DNA from 3 places in the Amycolatopsis silviterrae genome. Region 1 is predicted to be linked to each of the others. Evidence: riboswitches for the same ligand, from Rfam matches in the RefSeq annotation. Region 1 holds a riboswitch; each other region holds the start of a gene.
What was found. A riboswitch is a leader RNA that binds a small molecule or an ion and turns the genes downstream of it on or off. The one in region 1 is predicted to bind S-adenosylmethionine.
Positions count from the first base shown of each region.

Region 2: another riboswitch for S-adenosylmethionine. It lies ahead of thrC (threonine synthase); the one in region 1 lies ahead of ACFSVL_RS03045 (methionine ABC transporter ATP-binding protein).
Region 3: another riboswitch for S-adenosylmethionine. It lies ahead of ACFSVL_RS00330 (aminotransferase class V-fold PLP-dependent enzyme); the one in region 1 lies ahead of ACFSVL_RS03045 (methionine ABC transporter ATP-binding protein).

Region 1 covers NZ_JBHUKS010000003.1:271,268-281,323, forward strand. Annotated here, with positions in the region: gene ACFSVL_RS03015 (PadR family transcriptional regulator) at 1-570, opposite strand, end outside; gene metG (methionine--tRNA ligase) at 632-2,428, shown strand; gene ACFSVL_RS03025 (TatD family hydrolase) at 2,919-3,743, shown strand; gene ACFSVL_RS03030 (transglycosylase family protein) at 4,093-5,553, shown strand; gene rsmA (16S rRNA (adenine(1518)-N(6)/adenine(1519)-N(6))-dimethyltransferase RsmA) at 5,645-6,487, shown strand; gene ACFSVL_RS03040 (hypothetical protein) at 6,529-6,837, shown strand; SAM riboswitch class I at 7,299-7,389, shown strand; gene ACFSVL_RS03045 (methionine ABC transporter ATP-binding protein) at 7,606-8,619, shown strand; gene ACFSVL_RS03050 (hypothetical protein) at 8,728-9,198, opposite strand; gene ACFSVL_RS03055 (4-(cytidine 5'-diphospho)-2-C-methyl-D-erythritol kinase) at 9,320-10,056, shown strand, end outside.
Region 2 covers NZ_JBHUKS010000011.1:404,513-414,568, forward strand. Annotated here, with positions in the region: gene ACFSVL_RS17425 (DegV family protein) at 1-523, shown strand, start outside; gene ACFSVL_RS17430 (DUF3626 domain-containing protein) at 520-1,347, opposite strand; gene ACFSVL_RS17435 (GNAT family N-acetyltransferase) at 1,344-2,303, opposite strand; gene ACFSVL_RS17440 (helix-hairpin-helix domain-containing protein) at 2,912-3,469, shown strand; gene ACFSVL_RS17445 (ComEC/Rec2 family competence protein) at 3,466-5,844, shown strand; gene thrC (threonine synthase) at 5,870-7,135, opposite strand; SAM riboswitch class I at 7,149-7,282, opposite strand; gene holA (DNA polymerase III subunit delta) at 7,414-8,385, shown strand; gene rpsT (30S ribosomal protein S20) at 8,476-8,736, opposite strand; gene ACFSVL_RS17465 (DMT family transporter) at 9,130-9,993, shown strand; gene ACFSVL_RS17470 (VOC family protein) at 10,016-10,056, shown strand, end outside.
Region 3 covers NZ_JBHUKS010000001.1:69,288-79,343, reverse strand. Annotated here, with positions in the region: gene ileS (isoleucine--tRNA ligase) at 1-2,590, shown strand, start outside; partial or broken gene ACFSVL_RS00350 (cupin domain-containing protein) at 2,693-3,057, shown strand; gene ACFSVL_RS00345 (penicillin-binding transpeptidase domain-containing protein) at 3,256-4,857, shown strand; gene ACFSVL_RS00340 (ArsR/SmtB family transcription factor) at 5,124-5,819, shown strand; gene ACFSVL_RS00335 (potassium/proton antiporter) at 5,918-7,396, shown strand; SAM riboswitch class IV at 7,493-7,607, shown strand; gene ACFSVL_RS00330 (aminotransferase class V-fold PLP-dependent enzyme) at 7,648-8,967, shown strand; gene lspA (signal peptidase II) at 9,219-9,827, shown strand; gene ACFSVL_RS00320 (RluA family pseudouridine synthase) at 9,824-10,056, shown strand, end outside.

The sequences.
Region 1 (10,056 bases):
CCCGAACGCCGAGCCGGGGTCGTCGGCCATCACGTACTCGCCCGCTTCCAGCCTGGTGATCAGCCCGGTGAGCCATTCCCGGCTGGCCCTGGCGATCCCGCCCCACAGCCGGAACAGCTCGGACACGTGCGGCGGCTTGTTCCAGGTCTCGTCTTCCAGGCCCAGCTGTGACCGGCGCTCTTCGGCCTCGAAGTGGATCAGGTTCTGCCGGAGCAGGCTGATCACGTTCCGGCGCGGGAGCGCGGGCATCAGGCTGATCGCCGCGCACAGCTCCGCGTTGCTCGCGCCCGGATCGGACAGGCCCTTCGAGAGCAGGACCTGGAACTCCTGCTCGCCAGCTGGGGAAAGCCGGTAGGCGACCCGGTCCGGACCGCCGTCGCCCGGTTCGACGTCGATCTTCTCCAGCAGGTCCTCGGCGGTCATTTTCTTGAGTGCGTGATAGATCGAGCCGGGCTGGACGTTCGCCCACTTGTCCGCCGACCACGACAGCAGTTCGCGGCGCACCTGGTAGCCGTGCGCGCGGCCGAACATCCGCACGACCCCGAGCACCAGCAGACGTGTCGCCGACACCGGCTCTCCCTTCCCCGACCACCACGAAACGCACTGGAGCGCATCCGTAGGCTAAACAGGTATGAGCACCCCTGTGTTGACTGCGGTGGCCTGGCCTTACGCCAACGGCCCCCGCCACATCGGCCACGTGTCCGGATTCGGCGTCCCGTCCGACGTCTTCTCCCGCTACCAGCGAATGGCCGGCAACCGGGTGCTCATGGTGTCCGGTACCGACGAACACGGCACGCCGATCACCGTCCAGGCGGACAAAGAGGGGATGACCCCGCAGCAGACCGCGGACAAGTACACCCGCCAGATCGACGAGGACCTCCAGGGCCTCGGCCTGTCGTATGACCTGTTCACCCGCACCAGCACCGGCAACCACGCCGCGGTGACGCAGGAGATCTTCCTCGCCCTCAACCGCAACGGCTACGTGGTCCCGAAGACCACCCGCGGCGCGATCAGCCCGTCCACCGGCCGTACGCTGCCCGACCGCTACATCGAGGGCACCTGCCCGATCTGCGGCTACGACGGCGCGCGCGGCGACCAGTGCGACAACTGCGGCAACCAGCTCGACGCCGCCGAACTGATCAACCCGAAGTCGCGGATCAACGGCGAGACGCCGAAGTTCGTCGAGACCGAGCACTACTTCCTCGACCTGCCCGCGTTCACCAAAACCCTCGGCGACTGGCTGGGCACCAAGACCGACTGGCGCCCGAACGTCCTCAACTTCACCCGCAACCTGATCGACGACATGCGGCCGCGCCCGATCACCCGCGACCTGGACTGGGGCGTGAAGATCCCGCTGGACGGCTGGCGCGACCAGCCGCTCAAGCGGTTCTACGTCTGGTTCGACGCGGTCATCGGCTACTTCTCCGCGAGCGTCGAATGGGCACGCCGCAACGGCACGCCGGACGCGTGGCAGGAGTGGTGGAACAACCCCGACGCCCGCTCGTACTACTTCATGGGCAAGGACAACATCACCTTCCACGCCCAGATCTGGCCCGCGCTGCTGCTCGGCCAGAACGGCGAAGGCGACCACGGCGGCGAAGCGGGCAAGTACGGCAAGCTGCACCTGCCGGACGAGATCGTGTCCAGCGAGTTCCTCACCATGAGCGGGTCGAAGTTCTCGACCTCCCGGGGCACGGTCATCTACGTCCACGACTTCCTGCGCGAGTTCGGGCCGGACGCGCTGCGGTACTTCATCTCGGTGGCTGGGCCGGAGACTCAGGACACGGACTTCACGTGGGACGAGTTCGTCCGGCGGACCAACTTCGAGCTGGCCAACGAGTGGGGCAACCTCGTCAACCGGTCGATCTCGATGGCGCACAAGAACAACGGGGCGATTCCTGCGCCCACCGCGCCTGCTCCGGCGGATGAGGAGCTGAAGGCGCTGTCTCGGCAGGCGTTTGAGACTGCTGGTGGGCATTTGGCGCGGTCGCGGTTCAAACTGGCTGCGGCTGAGGCGATGCGGGTGGTGACTGCGGCTAACCGGTATCTGTCGGATCAGGAGCCTTGGAAGCTCAAGGAGGATCCGGATCGGCGGGACGCGGTGTTGCATACCGCGTTGCAGGTGGTTAGTGACGCGAACACCCTGTTGACGCCGTTCCTGCCGCATTCGGCGCAGAAGGTGCATGAGGCGTTGGGCGGGACTGGGGTTTGGGCTGCTCAGCCTGAGCTTCAGGAGGTTGAGGATCTTGATCTTCCGGATCGGGTCAATCCGATTCTGACCGGGGATTACGCGGGGGAGCAGGCTCGGTGGGAGTCCCGGCCGATCGAGGTGGGGCGGCCGCTGGAGAAGCCGACGCCGTTGTTTACGAAGCTGGATCCCAAGTTGGGGGAGACTGGGCCGGAGTGGGCTCCGATTGTGACTGAGTGACTGGCTGACGGCTCGTCGCCTGGCGGCGACATTGCGGTTTGTCCTCGGTGGGGGCACCCCGAAGCCCGATTGTGATGACGGACGGCGGGTGCTTGTCAAGGCGGGAAAGATGCCTTGACAAGCACCCGCCGTCCGCATTTGGGCTTCGTATCGGGGTGCGGGGGTGGTGTGGGTGCCTCGATGGTTTGGGTGCGTTGGTGGCGGTTTTGGTGGGGGTGGGGCTTGCGCCCCAATGTGGCGTTGGGTGCGTGGGATGCACCCAACGCCACATTGGGTGCGTGGGATGCACCCAATGCCACATTGGGGCGCTTCGGCGGGTGGGTGCGGGGGTGGTCCGTGAAGGACTCCTTGAGGGAATCTGGGTCTGTGAAGGGGCCCCTCACGGATGGGCGGGCTCGCCGAGGGGCTGTGAGGGGAACCCTGGGGGAATCTGGGGCTGTGAGGGTTCCCCTCACGGCTTTGGGCGGCTGGCGCGCAGTAGTTTGAGGGCATGGGTGACGAAAAGCGTGAGCTTCCGCCGGTTCCCGATCGGCTGCCGGTGACGGTGGTTGACGCGCACACTCATCTCGACGCTTGTGGCGCGAAGACCGCGGCTGATGTCGCGGAGATGATCGACCGGGCGGAGCGGGCGGGGGTTGCTCGTGTCGTCACCGTTGCTGATGATCTTGCGGCTGCTCGGTGGGCCTCCGAAGCGTCCACCTGGGACTCGCGGGTTTTCGCTGCGGTTGCCATCCATCCCACGCGCACCAAGGAGTTCGGGCCTGCGGAACAGTCCGAAGTGGAGCGTCTGGCCCGTGGTGAGCGGGTGGTCGCGGTCGGTGAGACGGGGCTCGACTACTACTGGGACTACTCGCCGCACGATGCGCAGCAGGTGGCGTTTCGCTGGCACATCGACCTTGCGAAGCGGCTTGGCAAGGCGCTGATGATTCACGACCGCGACGCGCACGAGGACGTGCTTCGCATCCTCGACGAGGAAGGCGCGCCCGAGACGGTCGTCTTCCACTGCTTCTCCGGCGACGAGCACATCGCGCGCCGTTGTATCGACAAGGGTTACATCCTGTCCTTCGCCGGCACGGTCACCTTTAAGAACGCGCGCGGGCTGCACGAAGCCGCGCGGATCGTGCCGCGTGGGCAGTTCCTCGCGGAGACGGACGCGCCGTTTCTGACGCCTCATCCCTACCGTGGGCGGCCGAACGAGCCGTATTGCACGGCTTACACCGTCCGCTTCCTCGCTCAGCTGCGCGGCGAAGCGGTCCACGAGGTGGCCGAAGCGGTCCGGACCACTGCCGAACGCGCATACCGGCTGCCTGCCTGATTCCGTACTGTCACAACGGGTTGCACGGATTGCGACATTCGAGGAGGCGCATTCGTCCACCTGATGAGTGACGCAAGTCACGACACTCCGGGGGGTGTTTGCGCAACCTGCCAACACCCGTTACTGTCCCGTGATCGTGCCGGTCGGTACCGCGACGCGGAACCGGCTGATACGCCCACCAGTCACGTCAGTGCACGTCGGGGAAGCGGAACCGGGGTTGGTACGACTCGGGACCGTGACGATGGCGCTGGCTGGGGGTGTCGGACTTGAGAGGCGCGCCCGAGGGTGCGTCGCGAACGAAGGACGACGCGCGAGGTACGCGCGATGTCTTGGGAAAGGGAACGACCCGGTGACTGGTAGTCGGCAGGATGACACGCGTCTTGACGCGGGTTCGGCGTATTTCTCCTCCTCCGCTGGTTCGGTGGCCGTGCTCGACCGCGAGCTTGAGGACACCGCCTACGGGCAGATCGACTTCTCCGACGAGCTTCGCGTGACCGAGCAGGACGTGCTCGCCGCACTCGGCCCGGACGCCGACGCGCTGATGTCGGAGATCGACGTCGACGTGGACGAGCTGATCCGGCTCATCAACGCCGAGACCACGATGCTTCCGCCGCTCGTCCTCCCGGACGAGGTCGAGCAGGACCGCACCGCCTCCCCCCAGGCCAAGAAGGTCGAGGTCGAGGAGGGGCTGCGCGAGGCGACCAAGACCTGGAAGCGCCGCTTCCTCAAGGGTGCCGTGCTTTCGCTGCTGGTCACCATCGGTGGCGGCGGCGCGGCGGCGCTCGCGATGAACAAGAGCGTCACCGTCGACGTCGACGGCCACCAGCAGACCGTGCACAGCTACGGCGACACCGTCGGCGAGGTGCTCGAGGACGCGGGCCTGTCGGTCGGCGCGCACGACGCGCTTTCGCCCTCCCCACAGGCCGCGGTCGGCGACGGCGGCGTCATCAAGCTTGAGCGCGGGCGTCAGCTGAACCTCGTCGTGGACGGCGTGTCGCGGCCCTCCTGGGTCCGCGCGACCACGCTCGGCCAGGCCATGGACCAGCTCGGCATGGGCAGCATGATGTCCCAGGGCGCGTGGACGTCGATGCCGTCGTCCGGCGAACTGCCGCTCGAGGGCTCCACCGTCCAGGTCAAGACCCTCAAGCACATCACGCTTTTCGACGGCACCAACGCGCCCCGCAAGGTGGACACCACCGCGGTGACCACCAAGGAGTTCGTCTCCGACCTCAAGCTGAACCTCGGCCCGGACGACGCGATCGACGGCGGTCTCGACGTCAGCCTGAAGAACGGCGCCGAGGTCCACGTCAGCCGCATGGGCGTGTCGATGGTCAACCAGGAAGAGACCATCGACCCCGAGGTGCAGAAGGTCGACGACCCCACGTTGCTGCAGGGCCAGCAGAACGTCCAGGACCAGGGCACGCCGGGCAAGAAGCTCGTGACCTACAAGGTCACCAAGAAAAACGGCGAAGAGATCTCCCGCGAGCACGTCTCGGAGAAGGTCCTCGTCGAGGCCAAGGCCAAGATCATCAAGGTCGGCACCAAGAAGCCGCCGACGCCCGCGATCGGCGACACCGGCGCGTGGGACCGCATCGCGCAGTGCGAGTCGGGCGGCAACTGGTCCATCAACACCGGCAACGGGTACTACGGCGGCCTCCAGTTCGACCGCCAGACCTGGAACGCCTACGGCGGCCAGCAGTACGCCCCGACGGCCGACAAGGCCACCCGCGAGCAGCAGATCGCGATCGCCGAGAAGGTGCGCGAGGACCGCGGCGGCTACAGCGCATGGGGCTGCGGCCACAAGGCCTGAGCACCCTCCGATTTCCGGCAGGCGGCCGGGAGCCTCGCGCTCCCGGCCGCCTGTTTTCGTATGCCCCGTTGTCGCTGGGTAGGCTCGTCCGGTGGTGGAACTGCTGGGGCCTGCCGAAATCCGCGGGCTGGCCGACGAACTCGACGTCCGGCCCACGAAGAAGCTCGGGCAGAACTTCGTGCACGACCCCAACACGGTCCGCCGCATCGTCGAACTCGGCGGCGTGGCGCCGGGGGACGTCGTGCTGGAGGTCGGGCCCGGTCTCGGGTCGCTGACGCTCGGCCTGCTCGCCGCCGGTGCCGAGGTCATCGCCGTGGAGATCGACCCGGTGCTCGCCGCCCGGCTGCCGCGCACGGTGGCTGAGCGCGCGCCAGAGGCGGCGGACCGGCTGACCGTCGTCGGTGCCGACGCGCTGCGGGTCCGCGCCGCTGAGCTGCCCGCTGAGCCGGTGTCGATCGTGGCGAACCTGCCGTACAACGTCGCGGTGCCGGTGGTGCTGCACCTGCTGGCTGAGCTGCCGTCGCTGCGCAGCGGGCTCGTGATGGTCCAGACCGAGGTCGCGGACCGGATGGCGGCCGGGCCGGGCAGCCGCACCTACGGCGTGCCGAGCGTGAAGCTGGCTTGGTACGGCCCGGCGCGCAAGGTCGCAGCCGTGCCACGCGCGGTGTTCTGGCCGGTCCCGAACGTCGATTCCGCGCTGGTGTCGTTCACCCGCACCGACCCGGTCGCCGGAGTGGACCGCGCGCGGCTGTTCGCGGTGGTCGACGCGGCGTTCTCGCAGCGGCGCAAGACTTTGCGGGCGGCGCTGGCCGGGTGGGCCGGATCCGCCGAGCGGGCGGGCGAACTGCTCGCCGAGGCCGGGATCGACCCGAAGACGCGCGGCGAGCAGCTCGACGTGCACGCGTTCGCCCGGATCGCGGCCGCCGGCGCCTGACCGGGGACCCCTCCCGCCGGGACCGGGCTAGCTTCCGCGGCATGCTCCGGAACCTCTTGCTGGCCTTGTTCCAGCTCGTCGGCGCGTTGCTGATCGTCGGCGGGCTGCTCGGCATCGCGGCCGGGGTGGCGATGCGGTACAACGATCCGGACGCGGTGATGTGCGGCGACCGGGTGATGCCGCGCGATCCGTCGTACTTCTGCAGCGGCGGCGGCACCTACGAGTCCATGGCGCGGGCGCAGCAGGCCTCCTACGACCGCAGCCCGTACATCGCCGGGTTCTCCTTCGCGGGCGTGCTGGCCGGGATCCCGGTGGCCTACTTCGCGTCGAAGAAGCGGTACCGGTGGTAGCAGGATCAATCCTTCTGAGTGTCCGTACAACTACTCTCAGTCGCTGCCGAGATGGCCGGTTTGCTGTGACTGACGGCTCCTCAGCGCGCTGGCATTCGGGGGAGTCCGACTGCTCCCCGGCACGGATTGTTCAGCTGTCTCGGTTCGAGATGCTTCGCTTCGAGGTGCTATCTCGGCTCGGTTGCCGACGCGGCAGCGAGAGTGCCGGGGCACGCATCCAGCTCACCCTTGACAACGAGAAAACTATTGATCCATAAGATCTCCTGATCGTCCACAGTGGAACGAACTTGTTCGCGACCGACGGCTGGCGGGCCAGGTGCGCAGGTCGAGGCACTGTTCGGCGACCGAGGTTCCGGGTTTCCGGGTCCTGGACGCGGTGTTCCGGTATGCGGGCACCACCAGACGTGTGATCTGCACCAACGAGCTTGCGTTCAGCCAATGGGATCGGCTTTACTCGAAAGCGTCCATCCCGAGCGACTGAGAGACCTGGCTCGCCGAAGTCGCAGCAACCACCCTCCGCAGGGCAGGTGCTACCGCCAGGACCGATGGAGGCTGTTTTCGATGAAGAGGGTCACCCGCCCGCTCCTGCTGACCCGCCGGCGCGTAGTCGACGAAGGTCGCCGCACGGTATGTGCGTGTCAACGCTCCATGGTCATCGCCTGATCGTCTTTTCCGCAGTTTCTTGCGCCGTCCATTGTGGACGGTAATTCGATGACGCCTGGCGCGCCCGGAAACGGCGCCGCGCCTCGTTTTGCCTGGAGCCCTTTCGTGATCACTGTCGAAAACGTGTCCAAGTCCTTTCCCTTCCACGGAAATCGTGTCGCCGCCCTGCGCGACGTGAGTGTCGACGTGCAAGCCGGCTCGCTGTTCGGCGTCGTGGGCCCGTCCGGTTCCGGCAAGTCGACCCTCGCCCGCTGCATCGCGCTGCAGGAGCGGCCCGACCGCGGCGTCGTGCGGCTCGACGGCCTCAACACCGCGACGCTCGACGGCAAGCGGCTGCGCGAGATCCGCCGTCAGCTCGGCGTGATCGGGACCAAGCCGGAGCTGATCGCCGAGCGCACCATCGCCGGCAACATCGCCAGCCCGCTGGAGCAGCTCGGCGTCGACGGCCCGCAGCGGCGCAGCCGGGTCGGCTCGCTGCTCGACCTGGTCGGCCTCACCGCCCGCGCGACGCAGAAGCCCGAAGAACTCACCGAAGGCCAGCTCCGCCGGGTCGCGGTGGCCAAGGCGCTCGCCGCCGGACCGGCCGTGCTGCTCGCCGACGACCCGACCGCCGGGATCGCTCCGGAGGACTCCGGCGCGGTGCTCGCCGTGCTCGACCGGGCGCGCGCCGAGCTGGGCGTGACGATCGTGGTCACCACGCCGGACGCGGACGTCGTCCGCCGGGTCTGCGACGACGTCGCGGTGCTCGACAACGGTGCGATCGTCGAGCGCGGCACGGTGCTGGACCTGATCTCGACGCCGGACAGCTGGACCGCGCAGGCGGTGCTGCCGTCGATCGAGACGTCGCGCGCCCAGTCCGCGAAGTACGACCGCTCGGTCGATGTCGTGCTGATCGGCTTCGCGTCGGTGGGCGCCCTGCTGCCCGAGGCGGCCAGCCGCTTCGACGTGGAGCTGGCCACCATCGGCGGCGGGCTCACCCGCATCGGGGACACCCCGATCGCCCGCTTCCGTCTCGGTGTCCGCGGCGAGCGGGCCGACGCGGCGCTGTCCTGGATCGCCGACCGGGGTGCGCACGTGAGCCAGCCGGCTCGCGGTCCGCAGAGCGTCGTCGCTGCCTGATTTCCCTTTCGCCGAACCGTTTTCGAGGGCCGTCCCATTCGATTGGGGCGGCCCTCGCCGCGTCTGCGGGACACGGAGACCCATCAGTCAGGTCACGTGGGCAAACTTTTAGGACAGCTGTCCTGACGACTGTCCTTTGTGGTCGTTCCGGCGGAGGATCTCGGCCAGCGCCGGATCCGCGTGCGCTTCCGCGGTCTGCTTCCACTTCGCGACGAGGGTGGCGACCGGGACCGGATTGCCGAGAGATTCGGCTCGCTCCAGGGTTTCGGCCAGTTCGCCGACGAATGTCCGTACCTCCGCCGCCGACAGGTACCGCGCCCACGGGAACGCGGCGGGCAGCACCTCGGCGGTCTCCGCGGTCTCCGTGTTGCGGCGCATCAGCTCCACGAGGAGCGTGACGGCCGCCGAAACCGCGGCAGCCACCTGCTCCGCGCGCTCGGCGGTGACCAGCAGCAGATCTGGTTTGTCCTTCTCCCGTCGGCGAATCCGGACCGAACGGCTCGGCGAACGTTCGAGCTGGTCCACCACCTGGCGCGGGCGCAGCGACAGCTCCGACAGGTTGACCTCCGGCACGCGCATACTTCCAAAGTACTTCCAAACTGGCCCGGCGGGCCAATCCGGAGCGACGGCTGGGGGAACTTCTGTGCCAACGTTTTCTCCTGGCGGCGCCTGACCTGCGGCAGCCACGTAGGCTGGACGGGTGCTCGCTGTCGTTCCACCACCAGTCACCGTCCGGGTCCCGGCCAAGGTCAACCTGCACCTGGCCGTCGGCGACCTGCGGGCGGACGGGTTCCACGAGCTGGTCACCGTCTTCCAGGCGCTTTCGCTCACCGATGAGGTGACCGTCGCGGCCACCGACGAGCCGGGGCTCGAGGTGTACGGCGAGGGCGAGCGCAGGGTGCCCACCGACGGTGCCAACCTGGCGTGGCGCGCGGCTCGCGAGCTGGCCGCCTACGCCGGAAGGCCGGACGCGGATGCGCCGAAGGTACGCATCGTGCTGCGCAAGGGCATTCCGGTCGCCGGCGGCATGGCGGGCGGGAGCGCGGACGCGGCGGCGGCGCTGGTCGGGCTCTCGTCGCTCTGGAAGCTCGACGTCACCCGCGACGAGCTGGCCACCATCGCCGGCCGGCTGGGCAGCGACGTGCCTTTCGCGCTGTACGGCGGCACCGCGCTCGGCACCGGCCGCGGCGAGCAGCTCGTGCCGGTGCTCGCGCGGCACACGTTCCACTGGGTGCTGGCCTTCGACGAGGAGGGCCTGTCCACCCCCAAGGTCTTCGGCGAACTCGACCGGCTGCGCGCGGACGGCAAACCGCCGCGGATCGGGTCGCACACGCCGGTCGTGGAGGCGCTCGCGTCGGGTGATCCTCGCCAGCTGGCCCTGTTGCTCGGCAACGACTTGCAGGCGGCCGCGGTGTCGCTGCGGCCAGGCCTGCGGCG
Region 2 (10,056 bases), on a different contig from region 1:
CGACCGCGTCCGTGTCGTCGATTCCCGCACCACAGCGATGGGTTTGGGCTTTGCCGCCCTGCACGCCGCGGACGCCGCCGCTTCCGGGGCCACCCCGGCCGAGGTCGAAGCGGCCGCGACGGAAGCGGCGGAACGGTCGTCGACGTTGTTCGTGGTCGAGACGCTGGAACACCTGCGCCGCGGCGGCCGGATCGGCTCGGCCGCGGCGTTGCTCGGCACCGCACTGGCGGTGAAACCGGTGCTGCACATGTCCGACGGCCGGATCCTTCCGCTGGAGAAAGTGCGCACGATGAACCGCGCGATCGGGCGTTTGGTCGAACTGTCCGTGCGGGCGGCGGGCACCGGGCCGGTCGAGCTGGCGGTGCACCATCTCGCCTCGCCGGAGCGGGCGGTCGAGCTGGCGAACCGGCTGGAGGAAGCGATCCCGGGCTGTGCCGGGGGATGCGTGGTGTCGGAGATCGGCGCGGTCATCGGCGCGCACACTGGTCCCGGGGTGCTCGGCGTGGTCGTGCAGCGCGCCTAGCCGGTTTCCTGGTTGCCGAATCGCGCGAGCAGGTGCCAGACGCGTTTGAGATCTTGCTCGTCATGGTCGGCTGCGTTCCCAAGGATGCGCGGGTCGAGGTATCCGTCCTCGGCGAGTTCGGTGCCGAGCGCGGTGAACTTCGGTCCGCGGTAGTCGGGGTGCCGGAGCAGTTCTCCGGTGGCGATCCGGAATCCTTCGTGCCATTCGACCGTAGCCAGTTTTCGGGCCGTCGCCTCGATTTCGGTTCCTCGGTAAGACGGATCGAGAACCAGCGCTTCGACGTCCCGAGCAAGCTCCACCTCGCCGTGCACCTGTGCCTCGATGTAGTCGTCCAGCGGGTCTTTGCCGTCAGCCTCCGCAATCGCGACCAGTTCGGACAGGCGCGCCTCGACGCCGAAAGACGTCGGCTCGAAAACACTGTCGGGATAAGCGAAAGTGGTGCGGGACATCGTGTGCCGCGCGAGCCGGAGATGCGCCGAGCCGAACCGCGGCGAGCCGCCTGTCGTCCGGCCGCGGAAATTCAGCGACCCGTATTTCGGCCGGTGCGTGGCCGCGACGTCGTCGTAGACGCCGGCGAACAACCGGCTTTCCCAGCGCCAGCGGTCTCCTCCCGGATGCGCGGTCAGCCCGCCGTTGCTGACGCCGGTCTCGAACTGCGAGCGGTACCAGCCGTCTCGCGCCATCTTCTCCAAGATCGGCACTCCGTCGACCAGCCGGTCCGGGTGGAAGTGCAGCGTGACCCGCCACGACGGGTCCGCCGGGCCACCCGTCGCCAGCGCGGCGATGTGGGCGACCGCGCGTTCCCAAGGTTCCGTGCGAATCACGGCCAGACCATGGTGATCGTGCGCTCGAAGTTGACGTAGCCAGCGCGCCGGAACGCTTTCGCCATCGGGATATTGCCGAGGTCCGTCGCCGCCCGGATGCGAGGAACCTCCTGCGCGGCAAGAATTCGGGTGCCCTCGGCGAGGATTTCGTCGATGTAGCCGTTGCCGCGATGTTCAGGCAAGACCGCGAGGTACCCGATGATCGGGTTGTAGTTGTTGCGGGCCGGCGTGACGAACCCGACCGGCGTGCCGTCGGGCAACGTGGCGACCCGCCACCAATCCCGCGGACTGCGGTAATGCGCCAGTTCGTCCTCGTAGTGCCTGATCGCCGCTTCGTGCGCGGACATCCGGGTCAGGTCGTCGCGGCTGTGCGCGTCGAGCGTTCCGTCCAGGACTTGGGCCATCAGGTCGAGGATCTCGTCGTCGTCGCGGACCGGACGGAAGATCAGCCGGTCGCGCGGCGGGACCGGAGTGCCTGGCTGCCAGTCGAAACGCAGCCGTTCGGCGAGCAGCCGGGCCCCGGTCTGTTCGAGCGCGGTCATCCGGTCTTCGACCACGCTTCGGGTTTCGGGTCTTTCGCGCCAATCGGTGGGGACCATGCGGTTGTACGCCGGCGGCCGGGCACCCGTGGGCAGGATCTCGGCAATCGCGGTCCGCAGCAGTTGAGCGCCGACAGTCACGTCCTCGAGATCGAAAAAGTCCAGCAGAAATGGGACTTGCTCCTCGGCCCGTCCCCACCACGCGGCCCTGGCGACGAGTTCACCCCGGCGAAGCGCGACCCACATCCAGTCCGGCCGTCGACGGCCGGCGGCGAGATCGTCGGCCAGTTCGTGGTCGAGGGCGTAGGTGAGCTGGCAGAAGAGATCGAGTTCTTCCGGCCCGGTGAGAGGGCGCAGGGTCAGGTCGGTGTGGTCCACAGCTGAGGCGTGCTCCCGATGCGTTCGACGGCTTGTCACCAGGTCTAGCGGACGACACCGGCGAGCGCGAACGCTTTTTGCTCACCATTGCGGCAGGTCAACCGCTCAGTATGACTGCGAACCCTGACAAACTCCGGCGCGTCTCCCCGCCGCGCGGCCGAGTTGTCCCCAAGGGGCGGGTTGTCCACAGATCGTGCCGAACCCTCTCGCCGCCGCGGCGGCCGGGGCCTAGCGTCGATCGTGTGTTCGATCAGTCCGCCCGGGATCCGGGCACTCCCGTCAACGTCAGGCTCGCCTGGCTCTCCGACCAGCTGGCCGCGGCCTCGCAGGCCGCCGGACCCGGCCGCCGGTCCGCACGTCGTCGCTGGCTGCCGGGCGGCCAATTGCTTGGCGACGGCCCCCGGAACACAGCGCTGTCTGCAAGTACCGACAGTGCACCTCCGCCGGACACCCTGCTTCCTGGCGCGACACCGCTCCCGCGGCCACCGGGCCGGAACACACGCCTGTCTGCATTTGCCGACCACCCACCCTCTCCAGAAAACGAGCTGCCCGCAGGAAAACTAGTGCGCCGCTGGCTGCCGCAACCCAGCGCACCCCGGTGGTTTCCCGGATCGAACGGCATACCCGGCTTCCTCTCCCGTCGAGGGGTGGTCTTCGCTCTAGCCTTACTGGCAGCCGCTGCCGTAATAGCCGGTGGCCTGGCGATCTTCGGCCGCTCACCCGCAGCCGAGATCGCCCCGCCACTGCCGACGGCCCGGGCCCAGACCCCGCACGCGCCGAAGGCCAGCGAAAAGCTGGTCATCAGCGTCGTCGGCCACGTGCGCGCCCCAGGACTCGTCACTGTGCCGTCGGGTTCCCGTGTCGCCGATGCTCTCCGTGCGGCCGGCGGTGCCAACCCCGGCGTAGACCTGACCGTACTGAACCTTGCCCGCAAACTCACCGACGGCGAGCAGGTGGCGGTCGGCGTCGCCGCTGCTCAGGCGGCACCAGCCGGTTCAGCGGGCGCGGCCAGCAAGATCGACCTGAACTCCGCGACGGCCGAACAACTCGACAGTCTCCCCGGCGTCGGCGCGGTCACCGCCCGGCGCATCGCCGACTGGCGCACCCAGCACGGCGGATTCTCGAGTGTCGAACAGCTACGCGACGTAGACGGCATCGGCGAGAGCAAGTTCGAAAGACTTCGCGAGCAGGTGACGGTCGGATGAAGCCGGCACCCGAAGAAAATCCGCGACGCGACCACGATTTCCGCCTCGTTCCCGCCTCCGTCGCCGGATGGGCGGCGACGCTCGCCGGGCTCCAGCTCGGCTGGTGGGTCGCGACCGTGGTGGGTGCTGTAACGGTCATCGGGGCCGCAGTGCTTCTCCTCCGCGGCCGTTCCCGCTACGCCGGGGTCGGGGGAGCGTTAGTGCTAGTCGGGCTCGTCGCAGCAGTGCCGACCGCTCTGCGCATTCACGACGCGGCATCCGACCCGTTGGGAGCCGCTGCCACGCACGGCGTCACGGCGACGCTGCTGGTCGAGATCAACGAGCGTCCCCGGCCGATCCACCAGGCGGGCTATGCGGATCAACAGGCGGGAACCCGGTCGGTGGCGATCCCGGCACAGGTCATAACGGCCACAGTGGACAGTCAGCCAATCGAATCGACCGGCCGGGTTTTGCTGCTGGCACCCGTCGCCGGATGGAACGGCCTGCTGCCAGGCCAGGAAGTGACGACGTCCGGCCGTCTCATGCCCGCACGTGGCGGCGAGCTGACGGCTGCGGTCGTCTCTGTCCGGGCCGCGCCGGCTGACGTCGGGCAAGCCCCGTGGTGGCAGCGCGCGGCGGCAGTGCTGCGGAACAGTTTGCATTCGTTGTGCGGGATCCTGCCGGAGGAACCGGCGGGCTTGCTGCCCGGACTGGTGCTGGGCGACACGAGCGCGTTGCCGCAACGGGTCGAGGCCGAGTTCACCGCCTCCGGGCTCACCCACTTGATGGCAGTGAGCGGTGGAAACCTCGTCATCGTAGGCGGAGCCGTCCTGCTGCTGTGCCGATTGGCGCGAGCCGGCCCGAGGTTTTCCGCCGCAGCGGCAGGCACCTGCCTGGCCGGATTCCTCGTGCTGGTCGGTCCCGAGCCGAGCGTGGTGCGGGCAGGTGTCATGGGCGGCATCGGCTTGCTGGCGCTGGCCCTCGGCCGACGCGGTTCGGCGCTGCCCGCCCTGGCGTTCGCGGTGTGCGTGCTGGTCGCGTGGGATCCGACGATGGCGGCCAATTTCGGTTTCGCGCTTTCCGTTCTCGCCACTGCGGGACTGGTGCTGCTCGCCCCGCGATGGGCGGATTCGTTGGTGCGAAGGGGAGTTCCGCCGGGTTACGCCGAAGGCCTGGCCGTGCCGCTGGCCGCGTTCGTAGTCACCGCGCCGGTCATCGCCGGGATGGCGGGCACGGTCAGCCTCGTCTCGGTGGTCACCAATGTCCTTGCGGCACCAGTGGTCGCGCCGGTGACCGTGCTGGGCGTGCTCGCGACCGTCGTCGGGCCATGGTGGCCGGGTGCCGGGCACCTGCTGATCCGATTGGCGGATCCGGAAGCACGATGGCTGCTCACCGTCGCCCGGCATGGCGCACGAACGCCCGGAGCAACGCTGTCCTGGCCCGGTGGCTGGTGGGGCGGATTGTGCGCGGCGGCCTTGCTGGTCGTTCTCGTGGTGGCGGCTCGGTTTCGTCGCCTCCGGCTGCTGGTGGCGATCGGACTGGTTGTCGTGCTGTTGACGGTCGTGCCGGCCAAGGTCCTGCTGCCTGGCTGGCCGCCGCACGGCTGGGCGATGGTGGAATGCGATGTCGGGCAAGGAGATGCGGTCGTTCTCGCCACTGCCGAACCCGGCCGGGCCGTCGTCGTCGACACCGGGCCGGAACCTGGGCCGGTCGACGAATGCCTGCGGAGGCTGGGCGTCGAACGAGTGCCGTTGCTGCTCCTGAGCCATCTGCACGCGGACCACATCGGAGGTCTCGCCTCGGTGTTCGACGGACGGGCGGTCGGCGCGATCGCGGTCGGGCCGGGGCGCGCTCCGGCGTGGGCGTGGCAGTCGGTTTCCGGCGAAGCGCGGCGTCGTGGCGTGCCGCTGGTGCAGTTGAGCGAAGGGCAAAAGCTGGAATGGCCGGGGCTGTCGCTGGACGTGCTCGGTCCGCGCTACGCCACCACCCGGTCGCCTGCCCTGCAGGACGGCACGATGATCAACAACAGCTCGGTCGTCCTGCGCGCCGACACCTCGGCTGGCCGGGTTTTGCTGACCGGAGACGTCGAACTCGCCGCGCAGGCGGACCTGTTAGCCGAGGGCGTCGACCTGCGGGCCGACATCCTGAAGGTGCCGCATCACGGCTCGCGATACTCGCTGCCGCAATTCCTCGCGGCGGTGCGGCCGCGCACGGCGCTGATCAGCGTCGGCGCGGGCAATGGATACGGGCATCCGAGCAAGTCCACAGTGGACGTTCTCGGCACGATGGGAGTACTGGTCACCCGGACCGACGTGGACGGCGACACGGCCGTTCTGCCAGGCGGAGGCGGACCGGCGGTCGCACGCCGGGGTGAGCCCCGGGGCCCGCCGCGGTAGGGCGTGCGGACCCCGGGCCAGTGCGTCAGTAGCCGAGCGCCTTGGCGACGGCTTCGGCGGACGGCGGCACGGTGGCCTTCGGGCCGACGTGGTTCTCGATCGCGTCGAGGGTCTTGAGGCCGTCGCCGGTGATGAGGAGGACGGTTTCGGCGTCCGGGTCGAGCTTGCCGGTTTCGACGAGCTTCTTCGCGGTCGCCACGGTGACGCCGCCCGCGGTCTCGGTGAAGATGCCTTCGGTGCGCGCGAGCAGCCGGATGCCTTCGACGACCTCTTCGTCGGTGACGTCCTCGATCGCGCCGCCGGTGCGGTTGACCACGTCGAGCACGTACGGGCCGTCGGCCGGGTTGCCGATCGCGAGCGAGCGGGCGATGGTGTCCGGCTTCACCGGCTGGACCACGTCGTGGCCGTTGCGGTACGCGGCGGAGACCGGCGAGCAGCCGGTGGCCTGCGCGCCGAACACCTTGTACGGGCTGGCGTCCACGAGACCGAGCTGGCCCAGCTCGCGGAAACCCTTGTCCACCTTGGTGAGCTGCGAACCGGAGGCGATCGGCACGACGATCTGCTCGGGGATCCGCCAGCCGAGCTGCTCGGCGACCTCGTAGGCGAGCGTCTTCGAGCCCTCGGAGTAGTACGGGCGGACGTTGACGTTCACGAACGCCCACTTCGGGTGCTCGCCGGCCAGTTCGGTGGCGAGCCGGTTGACGTCGTCGTAGTTGCCGTCGACGGCGATCAGGTCGCCGTCGTACACCGCGGTGGTGAGGATCTTCGCGCGCTCGAGGCTCTTCGGGATCAGCACGACCGACCGCCAGCCGGCGCGCGCCGCGGCGGCGGCCGTCGCGTTGGCCAGGTTGCCGGTCGACGGGCACGCGAGGACCTCGAAGCCGAACTCGCGGGCGGCGGCCAGCGCGACGGCGACCACGCGGTCCTTGAACGAGTGCGTCGGGTTGCCGGTGTCGTCCTTGACCCACACGCTCTTGAGGCCGAGCGCCTTGGCGAGCCGGTCCGCACGCACCAGCCGGGTACAGCCGGGTTCGGTGTTCGGGGTCTCCTCGACGGTCGAGGGGACGGGAAGGAGCTTCTTGTAACGCCAGATGTTGCGCGGGCCCGCCTCGATGTCCTCGCGGCGGATACGGCCGAAGTCGTAGGCGACCTCGAGCGGCGAGAAGTCTTCGGCGGAGACGAATTCCGGAGCGAGCGGCTGCCGGTGCCCTTCTTCCTTCGACACCAGTTCGACGGCCGGACCGAGGTCGATCGTCTTGTTGGCGGAGGTGGCGCTGAGGGCTGCAGTCATCGCGAGGTTCCTTTCCTCATCTGCCCCGCCGAAGCGGGCCGGAATTGGCACCGTGGTCGTCAGCTACCCCGCGATCGCGGGATGACAGGCTGTACGCCGGTTGCCGGGGCTTCGTCGGGCCGTTCCCTCTGCCCCTCTGGATGAGCGGTATTCGGTTGTCGGAGCACCGGTGGGCGCGTCCTCGGCTACACCGTACGACATCCCGATCAGCTCGTGCCACGGAGGCGGCCCACATCACCGGGGCGGGCGGCCCGGCGACCGGGTGAGAGGATGGCCGGGTGACCACCGCACCCGCGCCGCTGCACCTCGTCACGGGCGAGGAAGAACTGCTCATCGAACGGGCTGTGCGCGCCTCGCTCGACGCGGCCAAGGCCGCCGACCCGACGGCCGACCTCACGCGGATGCGGGTGTCCGATCTCACACCGCCCGTGCTCGCTGAGCTGGTGAGTCCTTCGCTGTTCGCCGAGGGGCGCGTGATCGTGCTGGAGTCGGCGCAGGACATCTCGCAGGAGCTGTCCGACGCGGTCCTCGCGTACCTGAAAGCGCCCGCCGAAGGCATCGTCCTCGTGGTCGTGCACAGCGGCGGCGGGAGGAGCAAAGCCGCCAAGGCGCTGCCGGGCGCGTTGAAAAAAGCGGGCGCGGAAATCACCGAATGCCCGAAGCTCACCAAGCCGGCCGAGCGCGAGTCGTTCGTCCGCAACGAGGTGCGCCGCGCGGGCGGGAAGATCGACGGAGCCGGCTTGATGGCGCTGCTCGACTCGGTCGGCTCGGACCTGCGCGAGCTGTCCTCGGCGGCGACGCAGCTGGTCGCCGACACCGGGGGAGTCGTCGACGAGCAAGCGGTCCGCCGCTACCACACCGGACGCGCCGACGTGACCGGCTTCGCGGTGGCGGAAAAGGCCGTCGCGGGCGACCGGGCCGCCGCGCTGGAGTCGCTGCAGTGGGCGATGCAGCTGGGCGTCCCGCACGTCCTGGTGGCGGACGCGCTGGCCGACGCGGTCCGCACGATCGCTCGCGTGTCCGCCGCCGGGCGCGGCAATCCGAACCAGATGGCGGGCGAGCTGGGCATGCCGCCGTGGAAGATCCGCAAGGCGCAGGGCCAGTCCCGCGGCTGGGGCCAGGACGGCCTGGCGTCCGCGATGCGCGTGGTCGCACGGCTGAACGCCGAGGTCAAGGGCGCGGCGGCCGATTCCACCTACGCACTGCAGCGCGCGGTCCTCGACGTGGTCGCGGCCAAGGGAGACCGCTGAGCGGTCAAGGCGTCTGCCGCCGCGCCCGCTGATCCGGGCATCGAAAAGGCCCGGCCGCCGAAGCCGCCGGGCCTTCCGGAAAGACTGCGCTCAGAGCTGGTTCGCGCGCTTCGCGAGAGCCGACTTCTTGTTCGCGGCCTGGTTGGCGTGGATGACGCCCTTGGTGACGGCCTTGTCGAGCTTGCGGGCGGCGTCGCGCTGCAGTTCGAGGGCCTTGTCCTTGTCACCGGCTTCGGCGGCCTCGCGGAACTTGCGGATCGCGGTCTTCACCGAGGACCGGATCGCCAGGTTGCGCTGCCGCGCCTTCTCGTTCGTGGTGATGCGCTTGACCTGCGACTTGATGTTGGCCATGGAGGCGTTCCTCTTTCACTCGGTGAAGGTCGCTGCCGCGTTCGCGTGGCTCCGGATCAGTCCTGAGGGGACTGCCGGGTTTCCTCCCTGACGGAATGCCGCACGGCAACAGTCGAAAATCTTAACAGCCCTGCTCGCGGCCCCGGCGCGGGCCCCGGAGCCGGAATCCGTTCGGCATTCCGCCTGCGGCTCCGTTACGGTGGATCTTGGTAGTGCCTAGGGTTCCGTCGCCTGCCCGTGGTCCCGCAGAGCGGGTCGCGAAGACAACGAGGGCGGGCGGGGCTGGTCCGAGCGGCACCTTCGGCGGGACACCGAGCCCTGCCGTTCATCTGACGGGACAAAAGCCTGGAGGACCCGGTCTTCAGCATGCGCTGAAAACCTGAAGGGGTCCGGATGAACACCACTGCCCTCGCCATGGTCCTCGTCGCCGCGGTCGTGCACGCCTCGTGGAATCTCGCCGCCAAACGGGTTTCCGGCGGACCGCGGTTCGTCTGGCTGTACTACACCGTTTCGGCGGTGGCGATGCTCCCGGTGATCGCGGTCGCGCTGGCCGTCGAACCGGAACGTCCACAGTGGACCTGGCTGGTCGCCGCGCTGGTCACCGCGGTCCTGCACGTTGTGTACGGGATCGTGCTGCAGCGCGGCTACGAGGTCGGCGACCTCTCGATCGTCTACCCGCTGGCGCGCGGCACCGGACCGCTGGTCTCGGTGCTCGTGGCCGTCACGGTCCTGGGAGAACGGCCGGGCGTGCTCGGGCTGATCGGTGCCTTCCTCGTGGTCGGGGGCGTCCTGGTGATCAGTCTCGGCGGCGGCAGCACTGGCGACGCCCAAGCCCGGCGCGCCGGGGTGTTCTACGGCGTCGCCACCGGAGTGGTCATCGCGGCTTACACGCTCTGGGACGCGCATTCGGTCACGTCGCTGAGCGTGCCGCCGCTCGTCTACTTCGGCGGCGGCGCGATCGCCCAGAGCATCCTGCTCGCGCCGACCGCCGCGCGCGGCCGGTCCGACATCAAACGGCTGTGGCGCGATCACCGGCGCGAGGTGCTGATCGTCGGACTCGCCTCGCCCGCCGGATACCTGCTGGTGCTGTACGCCCTGCGGATCGCGCCGGTCAGCCTCGTCGCGCCGGCGCGCGAACTGTCGATCGTCTTCGGCGGGGTCGCCGCCTGGCTCGTGCTCCGCGAGCGCAACGCGGTCCGCCGGCTCGCCGGCTCGCTGGTGGTGCTGGCCGGGATCGCTGCGATTGCGGTCGCCTGAGCGGCTCAGGTAGGCAGGACCCATGGACGTACTGAGCAGCCGGGTGCTGATCCACCCCCGCGA
Region 3 (10,056 bases), on a different contig from region 1:
GCCCTACTGCTGGCGCGACGCGACGCCGCTGTCCAACCACGAGCTGGGCATGGACGCGGACGTCTACCGCAACCGGCAGGACCCGGCCGTCACGGTCGGTTTCCGCATGGAGGGCAACGACAACGACCTCGACGGCACGTATCTGCTGATCTGGACCACGACGCCGTGGACGCTGCCGTCCAACCTCGCGACCGCCGTGCACCCCGAGGTGCAGTACGTCGTGGTGGAAAACGACGGCAAGCGGTTCCTGCTCGCAGAGGCGCGCGTGGCCGCGTACGCCCGTGAACTCGGCGAAGAGCCGACCGTAGTCGCGCATTACACCGGCGCGGAGCTGCTCGGAACCCGTTACGCGCCACCGTTCCCGTACTTCGTGGGCACGGAGAACGCGCACCGCGTGCTGTCCGCGGACTACGTGACCACCGAGGACGGCACGGGCGTCGTGCACATCGCGCCGGCTTACGGCGCCGAGGACAAGGTGGTCACCGACGCGGCCGGGATCACCCCGGTCACGCCGGTCGACGAGCACGGCAAGTTCGACGCCACCGTGCCGGACTACGCCGGGCAGCAGGTGTTCGACGCGAACCCGAACATCGTGCGGGACCTCAAGAACGGCACCGGCGGCGCGGAACGCCAGGGCCCGGTGCTGCTGCGGCACGAGACCTACGACCACTCGTACCCGCACTGCTGGCGCTGCCGGAACCCGCTGATCTACCGCGCGGTGTCGTCGTGGTTCGTCGCGGTGACGCAGTTCAAGGACCGGATGGTCGAGCTGAACCAGCAGATCACCTGGTACCCGGAGAACGTCAAGGACGGCCAGTTCGGCAAGTGGCTGGAGAACGCCATCGACTGGTCGATCTCCCGCAACCGCTACTTCGGCACGCCGATCCCGGTGTGGCGCTCGGACGACCCGGAGCACCCGCGGATCGATGTCTACGGCTCGCTGGACGAGCTGGAGGCCGACTTCGGCGTGCGGCTGGACAACCTGCACCGGCCCTACATCGACGAGCTGACCCGGCCGAACCCGGACGACCCGACCGGCCGCTCCACCATGCGCCGCGTGCCGGACGTGCTCGACGTGTGGTTCGACTCGGGGTCGATGCCGTACGCCCAGGTGCACTACCCGTTCGAGAACCGCGAATGGTTCGAGCACCACTACCCGAGCGACTTCATCGTCGAGTACATCGGGCAGACCCGCGGCTGGTTCTACCTCCTGCACGTGCTCGCGACCGCGCTGTTCGACCGGCCGGCGTTCCGCACCTGCGTGTCGCACGGCATCGTGCTCGGCTCCGACGGCCAGAAGATGTCGAAGTCGCTGCGGAACTACCCGGACGTCAACGAGGTCTTCGACCGCGACGGGTCCGACGCCATGCGGTGGTATCTCATGGCGAGCCCGATCCTGCGCGGCGGCAACCTCGTCGTGACCGACCGGGGGATCCGCGACGCGGTGCGCCAGGCCGTGCTTCCGCTGTGGAACTCGTACTACTTCCTTGCGCTGTATGCGAATGCCGACGGCAAGCAAGGACAGTGGCGCACGGACTCGACGCACCTGCTCGACCGGTACGTGCTGGCGAAGACGCACGAACTCGTCACCGACGTCGAGTCCGCGATGGACGGCTACGACATCGCGGGCGCGTGCCAGACCGTGCGGGACTTTCTCGAGGTGCTCACGAACTGGTACGTCCGCCGGTCGCGGGACCGGTTCTGGGCGGGCGAGCAGGACGCGATCGACACGCTGCACACGGTGCTGGAGGTGACCTGCCGGGTCGTCGCGCCGCTGCTGCCGCTCACCACGGAAACGGTGTGGCGCGGGCTGACCGGCGGCCGTTCGGTGCACCTCGCGGACTGGCCGAACGCGCTCGACCTGCCCGCCGACGCGGCGCTGGTGACCGCGATGGACAAGGTGCGGCAGGTGGCGTCGTCGGCGCTGGCGCTGCGCAAGGCGAACAAGCTGCGGGTGCGGCTGCCGCTGGCGAAGCTCGTGGTCGCGGCCGAGGACGTCGAACCGCTGCGCGGGTTCACCGAGATCCTGCGGGACGAGGTGAACGTGAAGTCGGTGGAGCTGACCGCCGACGTCGCGGCGCACGGCACGTTCGAGGTCGCGGTGAACGCGCGGGCGGCCGGTCCGCGGCTGGGCAAGGCCGTGCAGCAGGTGATCAAGGCGGTCAAGGCGGGCGACTGGACGACGAACGAGTCCGGCGCGGTCGTGGCGGCGGGCGTCGAACTCGTCGAGGGCGAGTACGACCGGCGTTTGGTGGCCGCTGGCGGCGGCGCGGCGGCTGAGCTGCCCGGCGGGGCCGGTCTGGTCGTGCTGGACACCGAGGTCACCGAGGACCTTGCGGCGGAGGGCCTGGCCCGTGACCTGGTCCGCGTGGTGCAGCAGGCCCGCCGCGAGGCCGGTCTGGACGTCGGCGACCGGATCTCGCTGACCGTGGACGCCACCGACGAGGTGACGGCCGCGGTGCGCAAACACGAGGAGTTCGTGGCGTCCGAGACCCTCGCGACGTCGGTGTCCTACGGCGAGGCGGCCGAAGGCTTCGACGGGACGGTCGGCGAGGGCGTGAAGGTGCGCGTGGCGGTCGCGAAGGCGTGACCTTGTCGTGGTCTTGCTCCGGGTGTTGGTGCCCGGAGCAAGACCACGCCGTTTCGGCAAAGTTTTTTGGGGGAAGCGCAAAGCCCGGCTCACCATGGGCGGATGAGCGAAGAGTTCGACGCCGTGCTGGCCGCGGTCGGCCCGCGGCTGCGTGCTCTGCGCCGCCGCCGGGGAGCCACCCTCAAGGCCTACCAGGTGCCGCTGGACGAGCTGGTCGATGCCCCGCCCAGCGGTGACCCCCGCGTGCATCCCCGCCCGTGCCGCCGCGACGGCATGACCGTCCGGAACCGCGGTCGCACGAGGGATACCACTGTCTGTACGTCCTCAACGGACGGCTGCGGATGATCCTCGGCGAAGCGGATTTCGTGCTCAGCGCGGGCGAAGTCGCCGAATTCGATACTCAGGTGTCGCACTGGTACGGAAACGCCGACGCGCACGCGGTGGAATTCCTCAGCATCCTCGGCTAGCAGGGCGAACGCTTCCACCTCCGCGCCCGCTACCGGCGCGGACAGCCTGTCGTATAACGACCTATACGGCTCGGCGTTGATCACGAATCAGCGTCGGGACAGCCGCTTTCCCGCCACCGTAACGCCCGGTTCCGTTCCGCGATGGGCAAGCTGAGCCAGGGGCGCGGGCGGACCGCGTGGGCGAGGGGGAATGCGACAGTGAGTCCTGCCGCGAAGAAGGGCGTGCTGATCGGCGGCGCGCTGGTCATGGTCGCGATCGTGACGGCCGCAGTCGTGATGCTCACCGGGGGAGGATCGACCGCGGCTTCATCGGATGCGGAGCCGGCGTCAACGGCTGCGGGGCCGAGCGACCCGGCGTCGGCGGCCCGGGCGTACCTGCTCGCTCTTGCCGGAAAGGACGCCGAGGCCGCCGCCAAAGCCACCGACGCGGTACCGGGGGCCGCCGTCGTGCTGCAGGACGCCTTGGCGACGCTCCGGCCCACGCAGCTGACCGCCAAGCTCGGCACGGTCGGCGCGCCGCAGGGCGACAAGGCCACCGCCGCCTACACCATGACCTGGAGCCTCGGCGCCGGCCGCACCTGGACTTACTCCGGGAATCTCGATCTCGTCCAGGCGCAAGGCACCTGGCGGGTCCACTGGGCGTCGTCGGCGCTGCACCCCAAGCTCGAAGCCGGACAGCGGCTGACAATCGCCTCCTCGGACGTCCCGGCCGTAGTGGACCGCGACGGCAAACCCCTCGTCGTTTCCGGCAACGGCGGACTGAAACTCGCCGACGACAAGGCATTCCCGCTGCTGCGCTCGGCGCTCACCGGCCACGGCCAGGCGTCCCAGGCCTTCGCGGTCGAGCGCGTCGACAGCTCGGGGAAGCCCCTGGAAACGCTGTTCGGCAATCCCGAAGGGGACCACAAACCGGCCACTACCGGCCTCAGCGTCGCGACCCAGGCCGCGGCGCAGGCGGCGGTCGACGGCTACCGCGGCAAGGCGGTCCTCGTCGCGCTTCAGCCGTCCACTGGCGACTTGCTGGCGGTGGCGCAGAACGGCAGCGTCACCAATGCGGCATCGGCCTTCAGCGGCCAGTACGCCCCCGGTTCGACCTTCAAAATCGTCACCGCGACCGCCGCGCTGGAAGCCGGCCTGGTCACCCCGGATTCCTCGGTCCCGTGCCCGCTGACGGACCGAATCGGCACCCGCACCCTCTCCAACGAAGGCTTCGACCTGGGCACCACCACCGTCCACAAAGCCTTCGCGAAGTCCTGCAACACCACCTTCGCCCGGCTCGCCTCGCAACTGCCCGCCGACGGGCTCGCGAAAGCAGCCACCCAGTTCGGCCTCAACGCCGACTTCGGCATCGAAGGCCTCTCCACCGAACTGGGCCGCGTAGACCCGGCGGCGAACGCGGACGAGCAGGTCGAGGACGGCATCGGCCAGGGAAAGGTGCAGGTCAGCCCCATGGGTGCGGCGGTAATGGCCGCGACCGCGGCGTCCGGGCGAGCGGTCGTGCCGAGACTGTGGGAGGACGGCACCAAGGTCAACACCGGCTACCACCCGCCGTCGGCCTCGGTGCTGTCGGCGCTGCGGGGGATGATGCGCGAGGTCGTCACCGGCGGCACCGCGACCGGCCTGTCCCGCTCCGGCACGGTGTTCGGGAAGACCGGCACCGCCCAGTTCGGCGACGGCGCGGAAGCGCACGGCTGGTTCGTCGGCTACCGCGGCGACCTGGCGTTCGCGGTCTTCCTGGAGGGGGCCAACGACTCCAAACCGGCTGTCTCGCTGGGCGCGAAGTTCCTCGGCGAGCTGTAGCGGCTCGTGAGTGTTTATGCCGGTCAGAACCCAATGCTGGGAACCTAAGCCGCGATTGATGCCCGTCTGACCGTATCTTCACGTCCGTGAGGGGAACCCTGAGGGAATCTGATTCCCTCAGGGTTCCCCTCACGGACCGCAAACCCCGCCCCCCGGCACCGTCAGCGTCGGCTTAAGCCACGCGGCATTGGGTTCTGACCGGCTTAAACACTCACGACCCCCACGCTTCGGCCGCCGCCGAACTCTCCCCGCTCTACCCTCGCCCTATGGAAACCGTCGCCTTGGCCGAGGTCGCCGCCGTGCTCGCCGATCCGAGCCGCGCGGCCATGTGCCTCGCGCTGCTCGACGGCCGCGCCTGGACCGTCGGCGAACTGGCCGCCGCGGCACAGATCGCGGTGTCGACCGCCAGCGAGCACGTGACCCGGCTGCGGGAGGCCGGGTTCGTGGCCCGGGTGAAACAGGGACGGCATGCCTACGTTCGGCTCGCGAACCCGCGCGTCGCGGAGCTGATCGAGCATCTGGCTCAGCATGCCGAACTGAAACGGCCGTCCGGACTGCGGACTTCGTTGCGGGTACAGCGATTGTCGTTCGCGCGAAGCTGCTACGACCATCTGGCCGGGACGCTCGGGGTCGCGTTGCGGGACGGGATGGTCGATCGGGGACTGATCGACGTGTCGGACGGGCTCGCGCTCACCGATTCCGGCCGCGAGGTGCTGGCCGATCTCGGCGTGGCGGTGCCGGACCGGCCGCGGCGGCCGTTGCTGCGCGACTGTCTCGATTGGACAGAGCGGCGGGAGCACCTGGCCGGCGCGGTCCCGGCGGCGGTGCTGGAGCGGGCGGTCGAAGCGGGATGGCTGACGCGGGACCAGCAGCGCGCGGTGCGGGTTTTGCCGGGCGCGACGGGTCCGTTCGCCGCGTTGGGTGTCGATCTCGCGACGGTGAGTGCCGCCGAGGCGTCGTAACACACTCGCGATGTCCCCCGCACGGTGGTGCGCGGTCGGGAACCGGACACTGCCTCACTATTCTGGACGCCTGGGGCGACCGGGAGGGAGGCGGAGAAGTGGACGAACTTCCCGTGCTCTTGGGCGTCGGAGCGCTGGTTCTGGTCGTCTCGGTCGTCGCGGTGCGGGTGTCCATCCGGCTCGGATTCCCGTCGCTGCTGCTGTATCTCGGAATCGGCGTGGTGCTCGGCGAGGCCGGGTTCGGCATCCGCTTCGACAATCCGGGGCTCACCCAGTCGCTCGGGCTCGCCGCGCTCGTCCTGATCCTCACCGAAGGCGGGCTCACCACGCGCTGGCCCTCGGTGAAACCCTCGCTGGGGCCCGGAATCCTGCTGTCCACAGTGGCCGTGGTGATCAGCATCGCGGTCACCGGCGCGGCTTTGCACTGGCTGCTCGGCCTCGACTGGCGGCTCGCCCTGCTGTGGGGCGCGGTCCTCGCGTCCACCGACGCCGCCGCGGTGTTTTCCGTGCTGCGCTCGGCCGGGGTAGGCAAACGGCTCGTCGGCACGCTGGAGCTGGAATCCGGCATCAACGACGCGCCCGCCTACATCGCGGTCGTCGTGCTCGCGTCCGGCGAGGCGGTCGACTGGTCGCTGCCGCTGCTGGTGGTCTACGAACTGCTCACCGGACTGGTGCTCGGCTTCGCGTTCGGCTGGCTGGGCGCGCAGGCGCTGCGACGGGCCGCGTTGCCGGCCACCGGTCTGTACCCGCTCGCCACGGTCGCGGTGTGCGTGCTCGCGTACTCCTCGGGACAGCTGGCGCACGCGTCCGGCCTGCTCGCCACCTACGTCGCCGGGCTGGTGCTGGGGAATTCCAAGCTGCCGCACCGGTCGGACACCCTGTCGTTCGCCGAGGGGCTCGGCTGGCTCGCGCAGATCGGGTTGTTCGTGCTGCTCGGCCTCTTCGCGTCGCCGACCCGGCTGCTCGAAGCGCTCATCCCGGGCCTCGTCGCGGGCGCGGTGGTGCTGCTGCTCGCCCGGCCGCTGTCGGTGGTCCTGTCGCTGCTGCCGTTCTGGTTGCCCTGGCGCGAGCAGACGTTCCTGTCCTGGGCGGGCCTGCGCGGCGCGGTGCCGATCGTGCTCGCGATGATCCCGCTGTCCGAAGGCGTGCCCGGCGCACAGCGGCTCGTGGACGCGGTTTTCGTGCTCGTCATCGTGCTCACCGTGCTGCAGGGCGCGACACTCAGCCCGCTGGCCCGGGTGCTCGGGCTGGCGAAGGCGGCGCAGGCGCACGAGATCGAGGTCGATTCCGCGCCACTCGACGAACTTGGCGCGGAATTGCTGCAGGTGCGGATCCAGAAGGGGTCGAAGCTGCACGGCGTGTACCTGTCGGAGCTGCGGCTGCCCGCCGGCGCGACCGTCAGCCTCGTGGTCCGCGGCGGGACCGGCTTCACGCCCCAGAAAACCAGCCGGCTGCAGGTCGAGGACCAGCTTCTGGTGGTCACGACCGCGGCCGACCGGGACGCGACCGAACGCCGGATCCGCGCGGTCGACCGGGCAGGCCGCCTCGCCCGGTGGCGCGGGGAATCGGGCAACTGACCTTTCTGTCCTTTGTGGACCTTCTGGGTGACCGTCGTCTCAGATCACGGGACGGGGCTGGTTTCGGTCCCCTGGTTTCCGCTATCGTCCGTAACAGGTCATGAGTGCCAGCGCGAAGCCCCGGCTTGCTGGCCGGCAACCCTCCTACCGCGGTGGGGTGCCCCGGGTGAGGACCAGGCCGGTCGCGCAGCGCGACGGGCAAGCGCGGGCCCCTCGCCGGGGGTCCCCCGGAACGCCGAGGAGGCACCGTCATGACTCTCGCACTCGACCGGCCCACCGCTACTGTTCCCACTGTTGCTGGTGCGACGCTGCGGGTGCCGCTGGTCACGGGCGGCGACATCGGTTACGCCAACCTCGATCACGCGGCCAGCGCGCCCTGTCTGGACGCGGTGCGTTCGGCGGTCGACGAGTTTCTTCCCTGGTACGCCAGCGTGCACCGGGGCGCGGGTTTCGCTTCGCAGGTCTCAACGCGGCTGTACGAGCGCACTCGGGATGTGTTGCGCCGGTTCGTGGACGCGCGCAGCGGCGACTCGGTGATCTTCACCCGCAACACCACTGACGCGTTCAACCTGCTGGCGAAGGCGTTGCCGCGCAAGACTTCCGTGGTTGTTTTCGACAGTGAGCACCATGCGGCGCTGCTGCCGTGGCGGGGGCCGAACGTCCGGCGCGTGCGGTTGCCGCGGACTCGGTTGGCTGCGGTGTCCGTTGTGGACGAAGCGCTTGCGGAATGCCCGCAGGGGCCGCGGTTGGTGGTCGTGGCTGGGGCGTCCAATGTGACTGGTGAGCTGCTGCCGGTCGCCGAAATCGCCGCGGTGGCCCGGAAGCACGGGGCTCGGGTGGCGCTTGACGCTGCGCAGCTCGCTCCGCATCGGCAGATTTCGGTGCGGGAGCTGGATGTTGACTATGTCGCGCTGTCTGGGCACAAGCTGTACGCGCCGTTCGGGGCTGGGGCGTTGATCGGGCGGAGTGACTGGTTGCGGGCTGCAGAGCCGTATCTGGCCGGTGGCGGGGCGACGAAGCTGGTGACCGAGGAAGCTGTCGTGTGGAACTCCGGCGAGGAGCGGCACGAGGCTGGGTCGCCGAATACCGTTGGCGTGTATGCGCTTGGGGTGGCTTGCGAGCAGCTGGCGGCTTCTTGGGATGCGGTGGGGGCCCATGAGGCCGCGTTGCTGGAGCGGTTGCGCAAGGGGCTTGAGGGGCTGCCTGGGTTTGCTGAGTTGCGGTTTTTTGACGCGCCGGTGGACCGGGTCGGGACGTTGAGTTTCGTGGTCGACGGGTTTGAGCCGGGGTGGCTGGCGGCGGTGCTGTCGGCTGAGTACGGGATCGGTGTGCGGGACGGGGCGTTCTGCGCGCATGTGGCTGCTCGGCGGTTGATTCGCGAGGCTGGCGGCGAGGGGCAGCAGGCGGTTCGGGTGAGTCTTGGGCTGGGGAGCACCGAGGAGCACGTGGACCGGGTGGTGCTGGCGCTGCGGCAGATCGTGGCTCGGGGGGCTCGGTGGGAGTACGCGAAGGTGGATGGGCGGTGGGGGCCCGTGGGGGATACGCGGGAGCTGCCGTCGTTTTGTGCTTGATGGGGTCTCGGGTTGTGCGGCAGCGCTGGTGACCACGGCGCGGGATTTGCCTGGGTTTGTGCTTGAGGGTCACCAGCTGTGTTTGATGGCGCCGGCTTCGCCGTCGCGTGCGGGATCGCTTTTAGCCGGCGTTTGGGGTGAGCGGCGGGAGGGGCCTTCGGCCTGTCCCGCCGCTCACCCCAAACGCCGGCGCGATCCCGCGGTTGTGGTCCGGTTGGGTGTGGTCGGGCTGGAGAGTGGACAATGGGGGTGTGAGCACCGATCCTTCGCCGTCTGAGTCCGAGGTCGAGCCGTCTGCGGAACCGCCTGAGCGGGGGGCTGCCGAGGAGGGCACGCCGCTGCCTAAGAGGCGGGTTTGGGTGGTGTTCGCGGTCGCGGCGCTGCTGTGGGCGATCGACTTGATCACGAAGAACCTCGTGGTCGCCAATCTTGAGGGCAAGGAGCCCAAGCCGATCCTCGGCGGGCTGATCTACCTGCAGGTCATCCGCAATCCGGGGGCCGCGTTCTCGATGGCTACCGGCATGACCTGGGTGCTCGCGCTGGTGGCGATCGGCGTCGTCATCGCGATCGTGTGGATCTCGCGCAGGCTGCGCTCGGTCGGCTGGGCGATCGGGCTTGGGCTCGTGCTCGCGGGGGCGCTCGGCAACCTGACCGACCGGTTCTTCCGGGAGCCGGGGCCGTTGCGCGGCCACGTCGTCGACTTCATCTCCGCGTTCGCGCCCAACGGGCAGGGCTTCGCGATCTTCAACATCGCCGACTCCGCGATCTGCGTCGGCGGCGCGCTGATCGTGCTGCTGTCCCTGCTCGGCAAGGACTACGACGGCACCTCCACCCGCGGCAAAAAGAAGGAAGACGCGTGAGCGCGCGCATGCTGCCCGTCCCGGACGGGCTCGACGGGATGCGCGTCGACGCCGGGCTGGCGAAAATGCTCGGGCTGTCCCGCACCGTCGTCGCGGAACTGGCCGCGGCGGGCGACGTGCTGCTCGACGGCCGCCCGGCGGGCAAATCCGACCGGCTCGCCGCGGGCGGGCTGCTTGAGGTGACGCTGCCGGAACCGGATCGTCCGGCGGAAATCGTCGCGGAGCCGGT